2 regions of the Cupriavidus sp. UYPR2.512 genome follow, and region 2 is predicted to be linked to the other one. Evidence: riboswitches for the same ligand, from Rfam matches in the RefSeq annotation. Region 2 holds a riboswitch; the other holds the start of a gene.
The links. Region 2 has a riboswitch for glycine ahead of gcvT (glycine cleavage system aminomethyltransferase GcvT). Riboswitches for the same ligand answer to the same signal wherever they lie in the genome.
Positions count from the first base shown of each region.

Region 1: it holds a riboswitch for glycine, as region 2 does, so the genes downstream of both, A3A5_RS0131745 (D-amino acid dehydrogenase) here and gcvT (glycine cleavage system aminomethyltransferase GcvT) in region 2, are expected to answer to the same signal.

Region 1 is NZ_KB903175.1:11,980-15,385, reverse strand. It holds gene A3A5_RS0131750 (DUF1484 family protein) at 341-526, opposite strand; gene A3A5_RS0131745 (D-amino acid dehydrogenase) at 921-2,234, opposite strand; glycine riboswitch at 2,246-2,364, opposite strand; glycine riboswitch at 2,365-2,464, opposite strand; gene A3A5_RS0131740 (TonB-dependent receptor) at 2,682-3,406, shown strand, end outside.
Region 2 is NZ_KB903142.1:7,637-11,042, reverse strand. It holds gene gcvT (glycine cleavage system aminomethyltransferase GcvT) at 1-1,098, opposite strand, end outside; glycine riboswitch at 1,196-1,322, opposite strand; glycine riboswitch at 1,344-1,431, opposite strand; gene A3A5_RS0123555 (glycine zipper 2TM domain-containing protein) at 1,504-1,731, opposite strand; gene A3A5_RS0123550 (UvrD-helicase domain-containing protein) at 2,012-3,406, shown strand, end outside.

The DNA of each region.
Region 1 (3,406 bases), on a different contig from region 2:
GGCCCTACCCGGCGTGGGAATCCCCGCGCAGAACACCAGTCCGGATGATTCCGGATTTCCAGTCCAGCAAACTGGTCTGTAGTCCGGCTATTGATTGCGGAAGGGTCTTCGGTCCGATTACCACACGCTGGCCGGCACTCAACTGGCCGGGGCGGTGATTGGACTGCGCGGAGGACTGGGCTCTCGGCTGGGCTCAGTCTGGTATGACGTGTTTTGTCGGTATGCCGCCCGCGGCGTTCCATACGGCCGCGTTGGCGGCTGGGTTGCAGGTGGTGTATCAGTTCTGATTCCCGCAGGACGAGGTGTGACAGTGCAGAGTCACCGTCACACCCGCGAGCTGCTATTGCAGCCGCTGTCGTTCAGTCATCAGCCCATCAAGCTGCGTCTTCACCATGCCAAGCAGGCAAAGCGCGCTGAAGCAGCCCTCCGAGCGTTCGCTTTCGTGATCCAGGAGTACGAGAACACCGTCAATTCCTGCGCGAACCTGCTGCAGACATTCGTTGGTCATTTCATCGATCGTTGTCATTGATTCCCCACTAGTGAATGCGCGCCACTCATTTCCACATGAGGGCGGCGGGCCAGACAGCGAGGGTGGAAAGACCGGTCTAAGGTGGGGAACCGGCCAGCCTTGCGGCTGCCTCGCCCGGCCCGCCAGGGAACCAGCTTGGTTCGTGCGAGCACACAGGCGTTGCACGTTACAAGCGCAACGCCTGTCCACCTTAAACATCCGGGCTTTCCACACCCGATCATCGGTGATCCGATGACGCCACCAGTATTTCCTGTCGGTACCGGGGAATCGATGAGAGACGTCGCATTTCCAGGCGCGGGCGAAGTTTGAATCCATGCAGCTGATTCAGAAATCGCTGACTCTTGAAAATGCGCGTGCGGCTTACTTACCTGAGCCCTTTACCCCCGCAACATCAGGCCTGGCCCAGTGCCAGGGCAGCGCCCGGTACCGCAGCCGGCGCGGTTCCCAGCGCCTTGTCAACGACCCCCGCCACCAAATCCGCCGTCACCGCCGACAAAGTCCACCCCAAGTGCCCATGCCCGGTGTTGTAGAAGATGCATGCCGCACGCCCGCGCCCCACGCGCGGCAGCATGTCCGGCATCATCGGCCGCAAGCCCGCCCAAGGCACCACGCTGCGCGTGCTGACGCCAGGGAAGCACTGCTGCACCCATTCCACCAGCGGGCGGATGCGGTCGGCGCGGATATCGCGGTTGTAGCCGTTGAACTCGGCGGTGCCGGCCACGCGGAAGCGGTCGTCGCCCAGGCGGCTGGTGACCAGCTTGGTTTCGTCGTCGAGCAGGCTTACCACCGGTGCCGCGGCGCGGCTGGCTTCGTCGGTCAGGTTGACCGTGATCGAATAGCCCTTGACCGGATAGATGTTGACCCGGTCGCCCAGCCCCGCGGCCAGCGCGCGGCTGGCGGTGCCGGCGCAGATCACGGCGCCGTCGAAGCTGGAGGTGGCCGTGTCGGCGCCGTCCTGCACCGTCACGGTGGCGCGCCTGCCGTCGGTCTTCACCGCCCGCACGTCCTGGCCGTACAGGCAGCGCACGCCCAGTCGATCGATGGCTGCCGCCAGGCCGTTGGTGAACTTGTGGATGTCGCCGGTGGAATCGCTCTCGGTGAAGTAGCCGCCGTAGTACGACCCGGCCAGCGTCGGCTCGATCGCGCGCATCTCCCCGGGCGTCACGGCGCGCCGCTCCAGTCCGCCCTGCGCCAGCAGCGCCGATACCCGGCCGGCATGCTCGAAGCCGGCCTTGTCGCGGTAGATATGGAGAATGCCTTCCTTCTTCAGGTCGAAATCAATGCCTTCCTGCGCCGCCCAGGCGAACAGGTGCTCACGCGCCGCGATGGCCAGGCGCGCGGTCTCGATGGTGTTGCGGCGGTAGTGGGGGATCGCTGCGATGAACTCGGCGAACCAGGACAGCTTGTGCCAGTTCGGCCGGGGATTGACCAGCAGCGGGGCGTCGTTGCGCAGCATCCACTTCATGCCCTTGACGATGGTCGACCAATGCGTCCAGACCTCGGCGTTGGAGGCCGACAACTGGCCGCCGTTGGCGAACGAGGTCTCCATGGCGGCATAGCGGTGCCGTTCGAACAGCGTGACGGAGAATCCGCGCCGGGCCAGCGCGTAGGCAGTGGTGACACCCGTGATGCCACCGCCGATGACAGCGATTGATTTCATGATCTGCAGGTTCCAGGAACGTCGATGGTGGGAGCCCGGACGCAATATGCGTGGCGGACGCCCCCTCTGTTCTGGACCTGAGAGATTCACGACACCCGGCCGCGAGGGCGGGGCGCGCTTGCTCCTTCGGTATGCCGGCGGACGATAGTGTCCGGCATTCTTCAGAGTGCACTGACTGGTGATGCCGGTCCTTTTGCCTGAGAGTTTCCGGGGCGGTTGCTCCTTCGGCGCTGTCCGCGGCGGGCGCCGCGCGCAGTCTCTCCCTGCATCACGCTGGCTTGAGGCCAGTCGTGGCAATTTAGAGACTAGGCCCTGTATTGGATATACGGGTTAACGCGGATATGGGCGAATATGGCCCGGCAGCCCGCGTCGCTATGTCGCATCGGCCTGCATCCCCATGCCCCATAAAATGTCAGCGCTCGCTCTCGGGGAGAGGCGCCGTATGCTGCGCTCAGGTGGGGCGAGCCAAAAAGACGACAAGAAGGTTTCCCGGTGAAGAAAAATCGCATTGCGCTGGCCGTTTCGGCGGTGCTGATGGGCCCCGCTGTTGCCGCCGCGCAGGCGGTGGACGCGCCCGCGCCGCTGCGGGAGGTGGTGGTCTCGGCCAAGTCAGAGCGCGGCGAGACGCCGGCCATACCGCCCAACGCGCCCTCGCCAGCCTACGGCATCAGCAGCCGCCGCATGGCCGACTTCAATGTGGTGAACACGGAAGACGCCCTCAAATACGCGCCCAACCTCGCCGTACGCAAGCGCTTCATCGGCGATATGAACTCGATCATCTCGGTGCGCAGCACCAGTTCGCGCCAGTCGGCGCGGGGGCTGGTCTATGCCGACGGCCTGCTGCTGTCCAACCTGCTGGGTTCGGACTTCAGCTTCCCGCCGCGCTGGTCGCTGGTCAACAGCGCCGAGATCGAGCGCATGGATGTGCTGTACGGCCCGTATTCGGCGCTGTATCCCGGCAACTCGCTGGGCGCGACGGTGCTGATCACCACGCGCACGCCGCAGAAGTTCGAGGGCGATGCCAGTGTGCAGCTGTTCACGCAGCGCTTCGGGCTGTACGGCACGCACGACAACTTCAACGGGGTCCACGCCAACGCCTATGTGGGCGACCGCGTCGGGCCGTTCTCGTGGCTGGTCAGCGTGGACCGGCAGGACAGCAAGAGCCAGCCGCTGAGCTTCTATACCGCGGCGCGCTCCACCCGGCCCGCGGGCGCGGC
Region 2 (3,406 bases):
AAACGGCAGTTTAACCACAGTCGCGTTGAGTTTGCGGTCGCGGATCTCCACCTGCACGGTATCGCCCACGGCGACACCCTTCGGCAGGCGGGCAAAGGCGATGGACTGGGACAGCGACGGGCTGAAGGTGCCGCTGGTGATTTCACCGTCACCGGCCGCGGTGATCACCTTCTGGTGGGCGCGCAGGACGCCGCCCTTGTCGCGCAGGATCAGGCCGAGGAATTGCTGGCGCGAACCGGCCGCGGCCAGCGCCGCCTTGCCGGTGAAGTCGCGCTCGCTTTGCAGGTCCACCGTCCAGGCCAGGCCCGCATCCAGCGGCGAGGTGTTGATATCCATGTCCTGGCCGTACAGGTTCATGCCGGCTTCCAGGCGCAGGGTGTCGCGCGCGCCCAGGCCCGCCGGGCGCACGCCGGCGGCATGCAGCTTTTCCCAGACAGCGGCAACGTTCTCGGCCGGCACCACCAGTTCGAAGCCGTCTTCGCCGGTGTAGCCGGTGCGGGCCACCATGATCTCGCCGATGGCCGGGTCCTGGACCACGGCGGCGTTGAAGGGCTTGAGCGTGTCCGAAGGCTGGGTCGAGGGGAAGGTACTCCACACCCTGGCGCGGGCGTTGGGCCCCTGCACGGCGACGATGGCCAGAGGCTGCACGCCAGCAGGCGCAACATCTTCACGGCGCGGCGTGATGGTCACATCACTGCCGGTGGCGGCATTGCGCGCGCGGATCCATTCGATGTCGCCCAGCGCGGTGCTGGCATTGACCACCAGGCGGAAGCGGTCCTCGGCAAAAAAGTAGACGATCAGGTCGTCGATCACGCCGCCTTTCTCATCGAGCATGCAGGCGTAGAGCGCCTTGCCCGGGGTCTGCAGCTTGTCGACATTGTTGGCCAGCAGGCCGCGCAGGAAGCTGCGGGTATTGGCGCCGGTGAGGTCGACCACGCACATGTGCGACACGTCGAACATGCCGGCGTCGGTGCGCACAGCATTGTGTTCTTCGATCTGGGAGCCGTAATTGACCGGCATGTCCCAGCCGCCGAAATCAACCATGCGGGCGCCGAGGGCGCGGTGGATGGCGTTGAGGGGCGTGGCCTGGAGCGTCATGGAATCCTCGGGGCAGTCTCGGTTGGCGAAAACAAAAAAGGGCCATCCGCCGCAACGCTCGCCGCGCCTGAATGTGGCGTAGCAATCCGCTGCGGCGGATGACCCCTCTGTCCTCGATACCTGAGAGATTACAAGGCGGATCCTGATCGGACCCCGTCCTCGTGCGCCCCTTCGGTGGGCACGCTCGCCACGAATGGCGGGTGCCGCTCTCCAGAGTGCGGCATGCATCGTGTGCATATTGCATGCCGATCCGATCGGTCCGTGGTGCCTGAGAGTTTTCGGGTGATACCCCTTCGGCGGCGCAGGCGATGCGCGCTCTCCCGGTCGGATGCGCGCAATGTACGGGAGGCCCCGGCCTTTGTCAAACCAGCCAGGAGGAGCCTGCCGTACCTGCGGCGGCCTGGCTTACTTCTTCTTGTCGTCAGTGACAACGTTACCGATCACGCCGCCCACGGCCGCGCCACCCAGCGTACCCAGCGCACTGCCTTCGGTGAGGATGGCGCCGCCCACGGCACCCGCGCCTGCGCCAATGGCGGTGTTACGTTGCTTCGGGGTCATGTCCGAGCAACCGGCAAAGGCCGCGACGGTCACACCGATCAGGGTCACCTTGGTCAAAGTCTGCAGGGTTTTCATTATTGGCTCCGATGTGATGATTTAAGCATGTCAAGCCCGCCGCGCAGGCCGGGGACATATCAGTTAGAGCGTTGGCTTGCGCGATTGGCTCCGGCCTTTACGAAGTGTTACGCCGGTGACACAACCGGCCCCGTCAACGCGGTTTGCGCTGACTGACCTGCCGCGGCCAGCGTGTTAACATCGCCAGCTTTGCCGCCGCGCCCGTTTTGGGGTGCTGGCGTGTCCCGCCTGGCCTTCCGCTGTTCCTGCTGATTTCGCTGCCTCCAACCGCATCCCTCGCATGACCCATGGCCTGAACCCCGCCCAATCCGAAGCCGTCCGCTACCTGGACGGCCCTTGCCTGGTGCTGGCCGGGGCGGGCTCCGGCAAGACCCGGGTGATCACGCAGAAGATTGCGCATCTGATCGAGGACAAGGGTTTCGAGCCGCGCCATATCGCCGCCGTCACCTTTACCAACAAGGCCGCCAAGGAGATGCAGGAGCGCATCGGCAAGCTGATGGAGGGCAAGACAACGCGCGAGGGCAAGCGCATCCCGCTCAAGCAGCTGACGGTCTGTACCTTCCACTCGCTCGGGGTGCAGATCCTGCGCATGGAGGCCGAACACGTCGGCCTGAAGCCGCAGTTTTCGATCATGGATTCGGACGACTGCTTCGGCCTGATCCAGGAGCAGCTGGGCACCACCGACAAGAAGCTGATCCGCGGCGTGCAGGGCACGATCTCGCTGTGGAAGAACGGCATGGTCGATCCGGAGGCAGCGATCGCGCAGGCCGCCAATGCCGACGAGCACCAGGCCGCGCTGGTCTACCGCAACTACGTGGCCACGCTGCACGCCTACCAGGCGGTGGATTTCGACGACCTGATCCGCCTGCCCGCCGAGCTGTTCGCGCGCAATGAAACCGTGCAACTCAAGTGGCAGAACCGCCTGCGCTACTTCCTGGTCGACGAATACCAGGACACCAACGCCTGCCAGTACCAGTTGCTCAAGCTGCTGGCGGGCGGCTCGCACCTGCGCGCGCCGGCCTTTACCGCGGTCGGCGACGACGACCAGGCCATCTATGGCTGGCGCGGCGCCACGCTGGACAACCTGCGCGGGCTGCAGACCGATTTCCCGGACCTGAAGGTGATCAAGCTGGAGCAGAACTACCGCTCCACGGTGCGCATCCTGGAAGCGGCCAACGCGGTCATCGCCAACAACCCCAAGCTGTTCGACAAGAAACTGTGGAGCGAGCACGGCATGGGCGACCCCATCGCCATCCACCCGATGAACGACGAGGAGCACGAGGCCGAGTCGGTGGTGTTCCGCCTGTCCGCGCACAAGTTCGAGCGCCGCGCGCAGTTCCGCGACTACGCCATCCTGTATCGCGGCAACCACCAGGCGCGGCTGTTTGAGCAGATCCTGCGGCGCGAACGGATTCCCTATGTGCTGTCGGGCGGCCAGAGCTTCTTTGACAAGGCCGAGATCAAGGACATCTGCGCCTACCTGCGCCTGATTGCCAACCCCGACGACGATCCCGCCTTTATCCGCGCCATCACCACGCCGCGCCGCGGCGTGGGCAACACCACGCTGGAAGCACTGGGCACCTTTGCTGGCCAGGCCAAGGTGTCGCTGTTCGAGGCCGCGATGATGGGCGGCATCGAAGGCAAGCTGCAGCCGCGCCAGCTGGAGCCGTTGCGC